Regions from separate parts of the Enterobacter cloacae complex sp. IR5418 genome, predicted to be linked through region 3. Evidence: riboswitches for the same ligand, from Rfam matches in the RefSeq annotation. Region 3 holds a riboswitch; each other region holds the start of a gene.

The links. A riboswitch is a leader RNA that binds a small molecule or an ion and turns the genes downstream of it on or off. The one in region 3 is predicted to bind thiamine pyrophosphate.
Region 1: another riboswitch for thiamine pyrophosphate. It lies ahead of thiC (phosphomethylpyrimidine synthase ThiC); the one in region 3 lies ahead of thiB (thiamine ABC transporter substrate binding subunit).
Region 2: another riboswitch for thiamine pyrophosphate. It lies ahead of thiM (hydroxyethylthiazole kinase); the one in region 3 lies ahead of thiB (thiamine ABC transporter substrate binding subunit).

What each region holds. Positions count from the first base shown of each region.
Region 1 is NZ_JBMKHS010000039.1:5,101-10,430, reverse strand. Features, by position in the region: gene thiE (thiamine phosphate synthase) at 1-12, opposite strand, end outside; gene thiC (phosphomethylpyrimidine synthase ThiC) at 12-1,907, opposite strand; TPP riboswitch at 1,987-2,096, opposite strand; gene ACOTX7_RS20725 (Rsd/AlgQ family anti-sigma factor) at 2,151-2,648, opposite strand; gene nudC (NAD(+) diphosphatase) at 2,744-3,517, shown strand; gene hemE (uroporphyrinogen decarboxylase) at 3,556-4,620, shown strand; gene nfi (deoxyribonuclease V) at 4,630-5,301, shown strand.
Region 2 is NZ_JBMKHS010000033.1:28,948-34,277, reverse strand. Features, by position in the region: gene ACOTX7_RS19805 (PfkB family carbohydrate kinase) at 1-356, shown strand, start outside; gene ACOTX7_RS19800 (GntR family transcriptional regulator) at 330-1,076, opposite strand; gene thiD (bifunctional hydroxymethylpyrimidine kinase/phosphomethylpyrimidine kinase) at 1,119-1,919, opposite strand; gene thiM (hydroxyethylthiazole kinase) at 1,916-2,686, opposite strand; TPP riboswitch at 2,722-2,818, opposite strand; gene ACOTX7_RS19785 (YadA C-terminal domain-containing protein) at 3,435-4,490, shown strand; gene ACOTX7_RS19780 (hypothetical protein) at 4,676-5,119, shown strand.
Region 3 is NZ_JBMKHS010000003.1:137,224-142,553, forward strand. Features, by position in the region: gene thiQ (thiamine ABC transporter ATP-binding protein ThiQ) at 1-622, opposite strand, end outside; gene thiP (thiamine/thiamine pyrophosphate ABC transporter permease ThiP) at 606-2,216, opposite strand; gene thiB (thiamine ABC transporter substrate binding subunit) at 2,192-3,175, opposite strand; TPP riboswitch at 3,207-3,307, opposite strand; gene sgrR (HTH-type transcriptional regulator SgrR) at 3,344-4,999, opposite strand; gene sgrT (glucose uptake inhibitor SgrT) at 5,088-5,240, shown strand.

The sequences.
Region 1 (5,330 bases), on a different contig from region 3:
AGGCTGATACATTACGCCTCCTCTTTTTTGAGGTAAATTTCACCGCCTTTCGCGCGGAAGGTTTCCGACATGTCCGCCATACCGACTTCAATGGTCTGCGCGGCGGCGTAGTCGCGCACCTCCTGGCTGATTTTCATCGAGCAGAATTTTGGTCCGCACATGGAGCAGAAGTGCGCCACCTTACCCGACTCCTGCGGCAGGGTTTCATCGTGATAGGCGCGGGCGGTGAACGGGTCCAGCGCCAGGTTGAACTGGTCTTCCCAGCGGAATTCAAAGCGCGCTTTGGACATAGCGTTGTCGCGGATTTGCGCGCCCGGATGGCCTTTCGCCAGATCCGCCGCGTGGGCGGCAATCTTGTAGGTGATCAGCCCCTGCTTCACGTCCTCTTTGTTTGGCAGACCGAGATGCTCTTTCGGCGTCACGTAGCAGAGCATGGCGCAGCCGAACCAGCCGATCATCGCCGCGCCGATCCCGGACGTGAAGTGGTCATAGCCCGGCGCAATATCGGTGGTCAACGGCCCCAGGGTATAGAACGGTGCTTCGTGGCAGTGCTCCAGCTCCTCGGTCATGTTGCGGCGGATCATCTGCATCGGCACGTGGCCCGGGCCTTCAATCATTACCTGCACGTCATACTCCCAGGCGATTTTGGTCAGTTCGCCCAACGTATGCAGCTCGGCAAACTGCGCCTCGTCGTTCGCGTCACGGATGGAGCCAGGACGCAGGCCGTCGCCCAGCGACAGAGAGACATCGTACGCAGCGCAGATTTCGCAGATCTCTCGGAAATGCTCGTAGAGGAAGTTTTCCTGATGATGGGACAGGCACCACTTCGCCATAATCGAACCGCCGCGCGAGACGATGCCGGTCAGACGTTTCGCCGTCATCGGCACGTAGCGCAGCAGCACGCCCGCGTGGATGGTGAAGTAGTCCACGCCCTGCTCGGCCTGCTCCAGCAGCGTGTCGCGGAAGGCTTCCCAGGTGAGGTCTTCTGCAATGCCGTTGACCTTCTCCAGCGCCTGATAAATCGGGACGGTGCCAATCGGCACCGGGCTGTTACGCAGGATCCACTCGCGGGTTTCGTGGATGTAGCGGCCCGTGGAAAGGTCCATTACCGTGTCCGCGCCCCAGCGCGTCGACCAGACCAGCTTTTCCACCTCTTCTTCGATGGAAGAGGTAACGGCAGAGTTGCCGATGTTAGCGTTGACCTTCACCAGAAAGTTACGGCCGATAATCATCGGCTCGGATTCCGGGTGGTTGATGTTGGCGGGGATAATGGCGCGCCCGGCGGCCACTTCGTCACGCACGAATTCCGGCGTGATGTTCTCCGGCAGGCGAGCGCCAAATCCTTCACCCGGATGCTGATAGCGCAGCACTTCGCTACGGATGCGCTCGCGGCCCATGTTTTCGCGGATGGCGATGAACTCCATCTCCGGTGTGACAATACCCTGGCGCGCGTAGTGCAGCTGGGTCACGCATTTACCCGCTCTGGCGCGTTTTGGCGTCAGCAGGCCGGTAAAGCGCAGCTCGTCCAGACCGTCGTCGGCCAGGCGCTCGTTGGTATACGCCGAGCTGCGCACGCTCAGTTCCTCGCAGTCGTTACGCGCATCAATCCACGGCTGGCGAAGCTTTGCCAGACCCTGCTGCACATTGATGGCAACAGAAGGGTCGCCGTACGGGCCGGAGGTGTCATACACCGGCACGGCTTCGTTGTCTTCAAACTGCGGATTCTCTTTGCTGCCGCCAATAAGCGTCGGGCTGAGCTGGATTTCGCGCATCGGCACACGGATATCAGCCTGCGAGCCAGAAATATAGATGCGCGTTGAGTTCGGGAAAGCGGTGCCTTCCAGGGTGTCGATGAAGTGTTGGGCTTGTGCGCGCTGTTCGCGGCGGGTCAGTTTTGTTGTAGACATAGCTCATTCCAGATGTGAAGGACATGGCTTGTCAGACGACGGATGAAGCAAGAGAAGATCGCCCCAGGGGCGATACAACAGCAGTGTGACTCTTGTTCCCTTCGCAGGTATTAGCCTGATCAGGTTCCGCGGATCCCGAATTAACGGTCTCAGCCCGTGCTTTCGCACTGGGCACTCCGACAAGAAAAATCCCCCTCGTGAGAGGGGCGAATGGTTGTAAATTACTCGTTAACGATTAAGAACTCAAGCAGGGCGCGCAACGTTATCGCTGATGCTGATATTCAGGTTGTTGTCCAGCACGAGGGCGATGAGCTTGTCTTCCAGCGTGAATCGCTCTTCCAGGGCCTCGCCAAGGTCGGAAAGCGCCTGCTGAAACTCAAGATAGTTATCGTGATCGATAGCGTTCTCAAGCGTGGAATCGTAGTAGTCCATGATCTGCTGGGTGTTGGCTTCCAGCAGCGGACAAAGTTTGCTGGCCGCTAAATACGGCGTTGTCCCTTCCATTTCGCGGATAATGCGTTCATAAATGTTGAAATGGCCGTCGGAAAGGTAGTCGACAAGGCTCTGACAAAAGTCATCCAGCGCTTTTTCATTCAGCCGCATAAAGGATTCTTTGCCAGGCTTAAGACCAACCAGATTGTAATACGCCACGAGTAGATGCTTGCGCACATGTAGCCAGCGATCCACCAGGGTGTTACTTCCTCCAACGCGCTCAGTCAGGCTTTCCAGCTGGTTTAACATGGTCGACTCCATAAGGTTTAGAATGGGATCTGCTTATCCAAAATGTAACCACAATGCTAACAAAATGTCAGTGAAGCGAAGGTAGTGCAATAGATATGGATCGTATTATTGAAAAATCAGATCTGGGTTGGTGGATCGTCAGTCACGAACAAAAATTATGGCTGCCTGGTGGGGAGATACCCTACGGAGCGGCAGAGATCTTCGATCTCGTCGGCCAACCCGCTCTGCGGATCGGCGAGTGGCAGGGCGATCCGGTATGGTTGATCCAACAGGCTCGTCGTCAGGATATGGGATCCGTTCGTCAGGTACTGGATCGGGATGTCGGCCTGTTTCAGCTGGCGGGGCGCGGCGTGCAGCTGGCGGAGTTTTACCGCTCGCACAAATACTGCGGCTACTGCGGGCACACCATGCACCCGAGCAAAACCGAGTGGGCAATGCTCTGCGGCCACTGCCGTGAACGCTACTATCCGCAAATCGCGCCGTGCATCATTGTCGCCATCCGCCGGGATGATTCCATCCTGCTGGCACAGCATACCCGCCATCGAAACGGCATTCACACCGTCCTCGCCGGTTTCGTGGAAGTTGGTGAAACGCTGGAGCAGGCGGTGGCGCGTGAGGTGATGGAGGAGAGCGGCATCAAGGTGAAAAACCTGCGCTACGTGACGTCGCAGCCGTGGCCGTTCCCGATGTCTCTGATGACCGCGTTTATGGCGGAATACGACAGCGGCGAGATTGTTATCGATCAGAAAGAGCTGCTGGAGGCGAACTGGTATCGCTACGACGATTTGCCTCTTTTACCCCCTCCGGGTACGGTGGCGCGTCGCCTGATAGAAGATACCGTGGCAATGTGTCGGGCCGAGTATGAGTAGTGTTACACTGACGGACTGACGCAATAAGGAACTGCAAAATGACCGAACTGAAGAACGATCGTTATCTGCGTGCGCTGCTGCGCCAGCCCGTTGATGTCACCCCGGTGTGGATGATGCGCCAGGCGGGACGCTATCTGCCAGAGTACAAAGCCACGCGCGCGCAGGCCGGTGATTTTATGTCGCTGTGCAAAAACGCCGAGCTGGCCTGTGAAGTGACGCTCCAGCCGCTACGCCGCTTCCCGCTTGATGCCGCCATTCTTTTTTCGGACATTCTCACCATTCCGGATGCGATGGGCCTTGGGCTCTATTTCGAAACCGGAGAAGGCCCGCGTTTTACCTCTCCGATCAAAAGCAAAGCCGACGTTGATAAGCTGCCGATCCCCGATCCGGAAGGCGAGCTGGGCTACGTGATGAACGCCGTGCGCACCATCCGCCGCGAGTTGAAAGGCGAGGTGCCGCTGATTGGCTTCTCCGGCAGCCCGTGGACGCTGGCCACCTACATGGTGGAAGGCGGCAGCAGCAAAGCCTTTACTGTGATCAAAAAGATGATGTACGCCGAGCCGCTGGCGCTGCATGCCCTGCTCGACAAGCTGGCGAAGAGCGTCACACTCTATCTCAACGCGCAGATTAAAGCCGGTGCGCAGTCAGTGATGATTTTCGACACCTGGGGCGGCGTGCTGACCGGACGCGATTATCAGCAGTTCTCCCTGTACTACATGCACAAAATCGTCGACGGCCTGCTGCGTGAAAACGAAGGCCGCCGCGTGCCGGTAACGCTGTTTACCAAAGGCGGCGGTCAGTGGCTGGAAGCGATGGCGGCCACCGGCTGCGACGCGCTGGGCCTCGACTGGACCACCGATATTGCCGATGCGCGTCGTCGCGTGGGGGACAAAGTGGCGCTCCAGGGCAACATGGACCCGTCCATGCTCTATGCGCAGCCCGCCCGCATCGAAGAAGAAGTGTCGACTATACTGTCTGGTTTCGGCCAGGGCGAAGGCCATGTCTTCAACCTCGGTCACGGTATTCATCAGGATGTACCGCCAGAACACGCAGGCGTATTTGTGGAGGCGGTGCATCGGCTTTCTGCCCAGTATCACAAGTAAGGAGTGGTTATGGATCTCGCGTCGCTACGCGCTCAGCAAATCGAACTGGCTTCATCGGTGATCCGCGAGGATCGTCTGGATACCGACCCTCCGCGGTACATCGGCGGAGCGGACGTCGGGTTCGAGCAGGGCGGTGAAGTGACGCGAGCGGCGATGGTGGTGCTGAAATACCCTTCGCTGGAGCTGGTGGAGTACAAGGTGGCGCGTATCGCCACCACTATGCCGTACATCCCCGGCTTTCTCTCCTTCCGCGAATATCCCGCGCTGCTGGCCGCGTGGGAGCAACTCTCGCAAAAACCCGATCTGCTGTTTGTTGATGGGCACGGTATCTCCCATCCGCGTCGCTTAGGCGTCGCCAGCCACTTTGGTCTGCTGGTGGACGTGCCGACCATCGGTGTGGCGAAAAAACGCCTGTGCGGCGCGTTTGAGCCGCTCTCTGCCGAACCAGGCGCGCTGGCACCGCTTATCCATAAAGGTGAGCAGCTGGCGTGGGTCTGGCGCAGTAAAGCGCGCTGCAATCCGCTGTTTATTGCCACCGGGCATCGGGTCAGCATGGACAGCGCCCTGGCGTGGGTGCAACGCTGTATGAAGGGCTACCGTTTACCGGAGCCAACCCGCTGGGCTGACGCCGTTGCCTCTTCACGTCCGGCATTCATTCGTTGGCAGGAAATTCAGCCGTGATTCAGGTAAACTGCGGCTAATTTTCGATT
Region 2 (5,330 bases), on a different contig from region 3:
ATCGGCAGGAGGCGGAACTTGCCGCCGAATGGCTTGGCGTGAACGTGGAACAGCTCGGCACACAGTGGCAGCAACGGTTTGGCGCTGCGCTGATCGTGCGCCATGATAAAGACGGGGCGATCTGGTATGACGGCGACGCTTCCGGACACGTTCCGGCGTTCCCGGCTACCGTGGTCGATACCATCGGCGCGGGTGACAGCCATGCGGGAGGTACCCTTGCCGGGCTGGCCGCGGGATGGTCACTGCCAGAGTCGGTGCAGCTTGGCAATGCCGTAGCCGCCTGGGTAGTCAGCCATCGCGGTGGAGACTGCGCCCCCACGCGCGAGGCCCTACTCCTCGCACACAAAGACGTATAGGTCGCTGCGGCAGTAGCTGATGCTGTACTCAATTGGCCGGTGCTGTTGATCGAGCGCGACTTGCTTGATCACCAGCACCGGTATCTTATCGTCCATCTTTATGTGCGTCTGAAACTCGCTGTCCGGCATCCGGGCGCTGACGCGGGAACGGGTGCGCTGCGGAAAGATATTCTGGCTGCGGAAGTAATCATAAAGCGAGACGCCGATGTCGTCCGGGTTGGGGATTAACCCTACCGGTACCCAGGACTCCTCTATTGATACCGCATCGTCATCCACGTAGCGGATGCGCTTAAGCAGAAAGACATCGCTGTCCGGCGCAAGGGAAAGGTGGCGGGCGATCTCTTCCGGGCACTTCACGACGCGTTTATTGACCCACAGCGTGTTGGGCGTTTTGCCACGCAGCACCACCTGCTGAGAAAACCCGCGCGCCTCTTTAAGCGAATATTCAAAGATATTGTTGATTTGCGTACCGTATCCACGCGCGCGGGTGACAACACCGGCCTCTTCCAGCGCCTGCATTGCTTTACGCACCGTAATGCGCGACACACCGGCCAGCTGGCTCAGATCGCGCTCGCCAGGTAAAATATTACCGTGCGCGAGCACGCCGCTGCGTACCGCGTTTTTAACCGTTTCGGCAAATTTCAGATACAACGGCGTGTTGTCCGGTGCGGCAATTCGTTCCTTGAGTTGAGCAATTAACCGGGTATGCGCTTGTTCCATCTCTGTTTTTCTCTGGCATAAGGTTTTATGCCAGTATACGGCTTACCACCATGCATGAAAATGGTGAACCGGCCCAATACCGTGACCCACTTCCAGAGAATCGGCTTTTGCCAGCGCGCCGGAGAGCCAGATCTTCGCCTGCTGTACCGTCTCCGCCCAGCTAGCGTGACGGGGACGCAGCGCCGCCAGCGCCGCCGAGAGCGTGCAGCCCGTGCCGTGGGTGTTTTTGGTTTGTACGCGCGGGGCGGTGAAACGTTGCGCGCCATCGCGGGTGAAAAGCCAGTCCGGGCTTTCGGCATCATCAAGATGACCGCCTTTCATCAGCACCGCGCTGCATCCCATCGCCAGCAGCGCATTGCCCTGCTCTTTCATCTCACGTTCGTTTTGCGCGTGTGGCGCATCCAGCAGCGCGGCGGCTTCAGGCAGGTTTGGCGTGATCAGCGCCACCTGCGGCAGCAGCTTTTTACGCAGCGTGTCGACGGCAGAGGCGGACAGCAGCAGATCGCCGCTTTTGGCCAGCATCACGGTATCGAGCACCACGTTTTTTATCCGGTAATGTTTGAGACGTTCAGCAACCGCTTCAACAATGTCCGCCTCTGCGAGCATGCCGATTTTAGTGGTGTCGATACGTACATCGCTGAATACCGAATCCAGCTGTGCGGCGACAAAATCCGGCTCAATGCGATACACCGACTGTACCCCGCGCGTGTTTTGCGCCACCAGCGCGGTGATAACCGAGCAGCCGTAAGCGCCGAGCGCAGAGAAGGTTTTCAGGTCTGCCTGGATCCCCGCGCCACCGCTGGGATCGGTTCCCGCAATAGTCAGGGCGTTAATGCGTGTCATACCTGCTCCTCCAGCGCGTAAAGCGCATCCAGAAACGCCGGGGCAAAGCTGCCGGGGCCACGGCTATGAGACAGCGCAACTGACCCTGCACGTTTCATAAAGCCGCAGGCTGCCGTTGCGTTATCAAGCCTGTCGCCAGGCAGCGAGCAGCAGGCGGCGACAACCGCCGAGAGCGCACAGCCTGTCCCCACCACGCGGGTCATCAGCGGGTCGCCACCCGCGACCCTACGGGTTCGCTGGCCGTCGGTGATGTGATCCACTTCCCCTGTGACGACAACAACGGCGTGGGTCTGGCGGGCCAGCGCCTGCGCAGCGCTCAACGCGCTCGCCGCCGTATCGGTGGAATCCACCCCACGCCCGCCCGCACTCATTCCGGCAAGGGCGAGGATTTCGGAGGCGTTTCCACGAATGGCCGCAGGTTTAAGGGATAATAGTTGCTGGCAAAAGCGGGTGCGGAACGCCAGGGCGCCAACCGCGACCGGATCCAGAACCCAGGGAGTGCCCGCGCCTACTGCGCTCTCAATGGCCCGACGCATCGACTGGGCGCGCGGCGCGGTGAGTGTACCCACGTTGATGAGCAGCGCATCGGCAAGTGCGGCAAACTGTTCCGCTTCCTCGGCTTCGATCACCATTGCCGGGGAAGCCCCCAGCGCGAGCAGAACGTTAGCGGTGAAGGTCTGCACGACATCGTTCGTCATACAGTGCGTGAGCGGAGAACGGGTTCGGAATTGATGTAAAACGTGTGAGTCGAGCAGGTCAGGCTGCATGGTTTCGCTCCTGCCGTACGTGAAGAAGCGATGACCGGGTAGGCATCTGACTTCCCTACGCTGGCATTATCCAGATCAGGTAATACGGGTATTTCTCAGCCTTCACAAAGAAGGGCACCCCGAGTCAAATTACTTATAAAACAGCATATTACGAACTAGCAATTCGTAGTCATGTAGTGTAACCGGGGGGTAACATGGGTGCAAGGAGTTTCGGGCTGTCCGTTAACCACCCGTTGTGACCAATAACCTGCAAGATATTACCTACGCTCAATATGTATACATTATTGTTCAGTAAATTATCCTGCTAGATTTGTTAATAACTCATGAAAAACATTATTCACTCTCTATGCGAGGAAATTTTATTTTTATCCATAATGACGCACCGGGAGCGCTTTTATAAGATAGTCCACCTTCTTTCGTATGAAATAAACCCGCATATTAATGTAAACATTTATTTTGCAGAATTTTATTTCTGTTAAACACTTAATTTAACCCGCTCATTTACCACGTCATTTTCACCTTAATGTTTACACTAATAACAACCGCAAAATGACTTTTACGCCGTCGGAACTATTCATAATATTTATGACTTAGATCAAAATCATTGGTTTGTGTTTAATTGATAGTTTACTCGCGTTACTAAATAAGATTTAGACAGCGTTTATCCGTTTTTTAAATCCAGAAAATAAAGCTGTTCAGCTTCAGTATTTTTCAACAGTTAATGATGTGAGCTTTTCAAATGAAATCCATGAATAAAACCTTTGTTGCTATATTTGTAATGGGCGTTGTCTTAGCGGGTACAACAAGCCTCGCTGAAGCCGCGAATACGGTTTGGGACAATCAGCAAATCACTAACATTGTCGATGACCATCAGAATCAGATTACACAAAACAAAGCTGATAGCATTAACCGTGATATCGCAACGGATAACCGCTTAACGCAGGTTGATGACGACCTTCAGTCCACAAAACTAGGCGTGTTGGTCGTGGATAAAATGGCTCACGACGCACATCAGAAAGCGTTGCTTGCAGGCGCGCTTGCCGATACCGCCAGTCTGAAAAGTGAGGCGGCCCTACAGGGTGTGGCGACTAACGGAGCAGCAATTATCAACCTTCAACACGTCGATAATATTCAGGACAGCCGCCTTACTGCTCTCGAAAATGCACCTAAACCCATCAACGGTACAGATGGCGCGAAAGGTGATAAAGGGGATACCGGTGCGACTGGCGCGAAAGGCGATAAAGGTGATACCGGTGCAACTGGCGCGAAGGGCGATAAAGGCGATACCGGCGCGACAGGCATGAAAGGTGATAAGGGTGATACTGGCGCACAAGGCATTGCGGGAAGAAACGGTCGCGACGGTGCAGACGGTCATAACGGTAAAGATGGTGTAACAACCACCGTGACACAACGACAACTGGATACGGCTACCCAGGCGAAGGTCGCTAAAAATAGCCTGGCTGTTACCGCCGCCACGCAGGATCTGCAAGCCACCAGGCAGACATTACAGGCTATGAATACTAACACCAGCCAGCAATTTAAAACTCTGCGTGATGAAGTGGACAATAATAAGAAGCAGGCCAATGCCGGTATTTCAGGGGCGATGGCGATGGCGGGTTTGCCACAAGTGCAAACGAATCAGCGCCTCATGTTCTCTGCTGGCGGCGCGACTTACAACGGCGAGAGCGCGCTTGCTGTCGGTGCGTCCGTTAACGTTAATTCCCATGTCATTGCGAAAGTGAGCTTCTCAGATGATACCGCGAATAATATGGGTGCTTCGGTTGGGATTGGAATGGGCTTTTAAAGCGTAAAACAATCATCGGACAAATATAAAGTCTCATTTTTTACTGATGAGCATTTCGTTGATACAAAAAGATGTCTAAATATATTTTTATTTCAGCAGCCCTGTATCTGATGCTGATTTCGGTCGGGATCTGGATCGGCGTGATGTACGTCTCCTGGTATTTGTGTCGTTTTTAAGGTGAAAAAATGAAGAAATCAATGATGTTAGTTATAAGTACTGCCGTGCTTGCAGGTTGTGTCTCGCCTGCGCACGCCATAAACGCCCATTATCGCGCTCAATTAGAACGTTCAGGATGCACGCAAATTAGCGCTGGCGATGGCTCCTGCGATATCAGCAAAACCAAAGCGGAAAACGCGGCACAACACAAACCAGCGGAATCCGTTCACGATCCCCTGCGAGAAGCCTCATTCTCGTCGGATACGGTTAATGCCACCCTTTCAAACGGCTTTTTTAGCGCCACGGTCAACGGCAAAAAAGCCAGCGTTAAACGTCTGAATGCGAATTTCTATGAGATTCAGGGTAACGGTTTTGTGATATCGCTAAGCCTGGATGAAAACGGTATTACGGACGCGTCGTGGAATAAAACGAAGGGGCGCGAACACGGCGTTTTACACGTTACCCAGAAATAAACAGCGTAAGGAGGCTCTCCGCCTCCTTTTCTCTTGCTAATCGCACGATTTGTCACACACTTTTGTCTGATTTTACAATGCTGACAAATCACACGTAAGCCACTGTTTTTATTTGCCATAAATTGCAACTTTCCGCCTGAAAACGAGGTTCTACTCTCCCCTGTGCCCTGTGTCACAAAACAGTAAACAAATTAACCATTGAGCCAGGTGA
Region 3 (5,330 bases):
TGCGTCCCTCCGCGATCACTACCGATCGCGGCGCGATGCGGGCAGCATCCTCAATACTGTGCGACACCATCAGCATCGTCAGTTGCTCGCGCTTGCATACCTCTTCAACCAGCGAGAGCATCTCCTGACGCAGGGCCGGGTCGAGTGCCGAAAAGGGTTCGTCGAGCAGCAGCAGCGGCTGTTCGCGTACCAGGCAACGAGCCAATGCCACACGCTGACGCTGGCCGCCGGAAAGTTCGCCCGGTAGTCGGGTGATAAACGCAGACAGGCCCATCTGTCCGGCGATCGCCTCCAGCTTCTGACGTTGCGCAGCATTGAGCTTTAAGCCCGGATCCATACCCAGCGCGATGTTCTGCCACACCGTAAGGTGATTAAACAGATTGTTTTCCTGAAACAGCATCGACACCGGACGCTTAGCCGGTGGATCGTAGGTATACTCGCCATTATCAATGACGATCGTCCCGCTGGCAGGCTGCAAAAAACCGGCAATCAGATTGAGCAGGGTACTTTTTCCGGCCCCGCTTGGGCCAAGCACTGCGATTCGCTCTCCCTGACGAACGGAGAGGGTAAAACGCATTGGCAGGTGCTCATAAAGCCAGGTTACATCAGTCAGTTTTAACATCACGCCCCGGAAGTTTTTCGATAACGGTAAATAAGGCAAAACACAGCAGCAACAGGAGCAGTGCCGTGACCGCGCCATCCTGACTGCGATAAGAGCCAATTTGCTGATAAAGCCAGAACGGCAGCGTGCGGAAATTTTCGTTGCCAAAGAGGGCGACTACGCCAAAATCGCCAATCGACAGCACGCAGGCAAAGGCCAGCGCCTGGGCGAGCGGTCGTTTCAGGGCGCGTAGCTCGACCACCTTCAGCCGCCGCCAGCCCATAATGCCAAGGGACTGGCACAGGAAGCTATACCGGCTGTTTGCATCCCGCATCGGGTTTTCCAGCACCTTCAGCGCATATGGGATGGCCATTAAGGCGTTGGTAAAAATGACGATGCCGTCGGCGCTCTCCGGCAGGCCGAGGGTGCTGTTAAACAGTAAAAAGAACCCTGTCGCCAGCACAATGCCCGGCATCGCCAGGATCAGCATGCCCGTCAGCTCCAGCGCCTGTCCGGCTTTGCGGGCATGACGCGCGTAGAGTTCGCGGCTACTCCAGAGCAGCATCATGGTCAGGATCACACACAATAGCCCGGCTGCCAGCGCGATGCGCAATGAGGTCCACGTCGCTTGCCACAGGACAGGCTGTTGCAGTACCGACATCACATTGCGATTCAGGCCATCAACGATAACGGCCAGCAGCGGGGGCAGCAGAAGCAGGAGTGCCAGCGCAATCAGCATAAAATCCGAGACGCGGCTGTGCAGGCTGTCCTGCGGATCGCGCCAGCCAGTCACGTTATTACTGCCTGCGGGGAGCGCTTTGCTTAGCCGCTGGCTGAGTAACACCAGTGCCAGACAGCACACCATCTGGACGATCGCCAGCAGCGCGGCGCGCCCCGGATCGTAGTCGTAACTTAAGGCCTGATAAATCGCCAGCTCAATGGTGGTGGCCTGCGGCCCGCCGCCGAGAGAAAGCACAGTCGCAAAGCTGGCGAAGCAGAGCATAAAAATCAGCGCGGCAACCGGGGCGATTTGTCGTCGCAGCCACGGCCATTCGACAAAACGGAAGAACGACCAGCCGCGCATGCCAAGCTGGGCGGCAATCTGGCGCTGCTCGCCGGGAATGTTTTCCAGCGCCTGTAAAAAGAGGCGCGTCGCCATCGGCATATTGAAAAAAATATGCGCCAGCAGAATGCCTTTCAGGCCGTAGGGGGAGAAGGTCCATTCCAGGCCAAGCAGGCTGAAGAGGGAGGCCAGCCAGCCCTGCCGACCGTAGACGCTCAGAATCCCGAACACCGCCACCAGTACCGGGAGGATGAGCGTCATCGCGCACAGCCGTAGCAGGGCCAGTCTGCCGGGGAAACGTCTGCGATAGAGCGCGCGCGCGAGGAAAATGGCCGGGAGCACCGACAACAGTGCGGAGAGAAACGCCTGCCAGAAGGAGAAACGAATGACGTGCCAGAGATAGCTGTCGTGCCAGAGGGCGAGCAGATCGCTCTCTGGCGCGTTAAACCACAGCGCAAGGAATGCCCCCAGGCTGACGACCACCATCAGTATGGCGGCGAGCAGCCCGGGAACTAACCAGCCGGGGATCAGCGGCTGACGGCGCGTTGCCATTCGCTTATCCATGCGGCACGCTGGGCGGCAACCTGCTGCGGCGTGAATTCCAGTGAGGTTTGCGGTTTGTTCAGCTGCTCAAAACCTGCCGGCAGCGCAACGTCAGTGACAGGGTACATCCAGTTTCCTGTCGGAATAGCATTCTGGAAGGCCGGTGAAACCATAAATTTCAGGAATTTTTCAGCAAGCTCCGGCTGTTTGCTCGCGGCGGTGCGGGCAGCCACTTCCACCTGCAAATAATGTCCTTCAGCAAAGTTCGCGGCGGCGTAGTTATCTTTCTTCTCGGCGATAATGTGGTAGGCCGGAGAGGTGGTATAGCTCAGTACCAGGTCGCTTTCGCCTTTCAGGAACAGGCCGTAGGCTTCGCTCCAGCCTTTGGTGACGGTAACGGTTTTCGCGGCCAGCTTCTGCCACGCTTCCGGCGTTTTGTCTCCGTAGACCTTTTGCATCCACAGCAGCAGCCCCAGACCCGGCGTGCTGGTACGCGGATCTTCATAAATCACGCGCCACTTCTGGTCGCTTTCGACCAGCTCTTTCAGGCTTTTTGGCGGGTTCTTCAGCTTATTTTTGTCGTAGACGAACGCAAAGTACCCGTAATCAAAGGGAACAAATGTGTCGTTTTTCCAGCCGCCCGGCACGTTGACGGCATCTGCCGCCACGCCGCTTTTGGCGAACAGTCTGGTTTGGGTGGCGGCTTCCAGCAGGTTGTTATCCAGCCCCAGCACCACGTCGGCTTTGCTGTTTTTGCCTTCCATGCGCAGACGGTTGAGCAGCGACACGCCATCTTCCAGCGCCACGAATTTCAGCTCGCAGTTGCAGTCGGCTTCGAAGGCTTTTTTAACCACCGGGCCGGGGCCCCAGTCGGCGGAGAAGGAGTCGTAGGTATAGACCGTCAGAACAGGCTTAGCAAAAACAGGCAGCGCAAACAGCGCCAGCAGAGGAAGAACGTTTTTTAACACTTTGCACCTCAGGGTTGAGTGGCAAAGGATTTTGAGAGACAGCCTCAAATCCCTTCGCCGGCGTTATCCGGATCAGGTTCGACGGGTATTATCTCAGCGCACATCAGTGATGCAGCACCCCGTTGAGAACGGCGTTATTGTAATGATTTGGTGAATATTACGAAAGCGTTATGGCTCCGGCGGCGCAAACCAGGCGGATTTAAAATCAAACCAGCCCAGGGTATTCATCCGCAGGCCGCGCATGCTGCGCTGTCCCTGGATCAGCAGCCAGTGGTGGATCAGCGGTACGATCGTCTGCCCGGCCAGTAGCTCCTGGCACCAGGCGGCCAGATCCATTTCGCCTGCCCGCCACCGCGCGGCGTCCTGCTGCCAGTTCCGGTTGATACAGTGCTGAATCAGGGGCACTTCATACAGGTGAGAAAAGAGCGAGAAATCAAGCGGCAACGTGAAGTTCGCGCTGTTGAGCCAGATATCGCTGACGACATCCCCACGGTGCCATTCATCATAATCGACTTCCTGTATCGCCAGCGTCACGCCTTCGGCTGCCAGCAGCGTGCTCATGATCTTCGCGATGAAACGGTGCTCAATGTGATCGCGATAGTAGCTGAGGGTGATGGTCTCCAGTCCGGCAGGTTTTTCACTGCGCACGGGCTGCGCATGGTGCCAGCGCGGAAGCAGGCCATAGGCCGGGAACCACCAGGTCTGGTATTGCTCCTCGGCGTGATAAATCAGGTTAGCGGGCGCCAGAATATGGCTGATCCACTTGCGGACGTCGTGGTTTGCTCCGCGATGGCTGCGGCTGTCAAAGAGCAGGTAGTAGCAGCCCTCCTCCAGGCGGCTCTCGAACGCTTTTTCGCCAGCCGTTGGCCCTTCCAGGGTCAGACCTGCACTCAGCTCTTCGTTGAGATCCGGTAACACCCAGACGTTCACTTCGTCGATCAGCGCCCGATACCCAAAGTAGTCATCAAAGGCGCGGATCTTAAGCTGATTGTTGTTGTTCCGCGAAACGGCGTAGGGGCCCGTACCAATCGGCAGGCTGGAAAAATTGTTCAGGGATCGCCACTCGGCAGGCAGGATCATCGAGGGCACATAGCCCAGAAGCCACGGCAGCCATTTGTCCGGCTGCGACAGCTCAATATCCAGCGTCCAGGCCGTCGGGGAGTGGATCTGCGCGATATGCGAGTAGAGCGGCAGGGTGCGGGCGCGCGTTAAAGAGTCGATAACGTCACGCATCTCCAGTTCGCGTCCATGGTGGAAATGAATGCCCGGGCGTAAAAAGAAACGCCAGTGCAGGGGGGAAAGCTGCTGCCAGTGGTGGGCAATATCCGCTTCCAGTTCCCCATTTTCCTCATTTATCCGCGTCAGGCCGCTGAAAATCTGTCTGGCCATGTGGGTTTCTGAGCGACGTAACGCCGTACCGGGCAACAGATTTTTCATTGGGCGATAGTAAAGCACCCGCAGAATGTGGCGTCCCTGACGAAAGCTGCGCCCGAGATGCGAGACCAGCATCTGCCGTACGGCAGCTTTATCGCCTACCAGTTGTACCAGCTGATCGATGCGGTCCTGCTCCAGCAGATCCTCCGCCCGCTGTTGCTGTAATGCCAGGCCGGTATAAAGGAACGTCAGGCGCGAGCGCTTGCCGCGTCCAGCCTCGGCCTCCCAGTTCAGCCAGCCCTGCTGCTGCATGGTGTTAAGGAGGGTACGCATATGACGCCGGGAGCAGTTGAGAAGCTCAGCCAGCTCGTTGAGCGTGGTCTCATGCGATTGCCCCTCGCAGCACTGCCAGAGGCGGATAAATTGTTGTTGCAGTCGACCGGATGGCATAAAAGAGGAACTCCTGACAAAAAATCAGCAATTTATTAATCCCTATATTAGGCCAATAATGCTTCCCGATGAAGCGAGGAGGTAAATTATGAAGAGGTCTACCGCACGTCAGTTTTATCAGCAGTACTTTTCAGCGACAAAAGGATCGTCCTGGCTGGCCCGCCAGTGCGCAGAGCAGCGGCTGAAAACGTTAGAAGAATTGATGCAGTGGGACGTTACGAAACCGACCTCTTCTCGCTAACTCGCCTCGATCATGTGTGACTGAGTATTGGTGCTAATCACCCGCCAGCAAAATGTTTTTGCTGGCTTTTTTCGTTTACTATTTCACCCA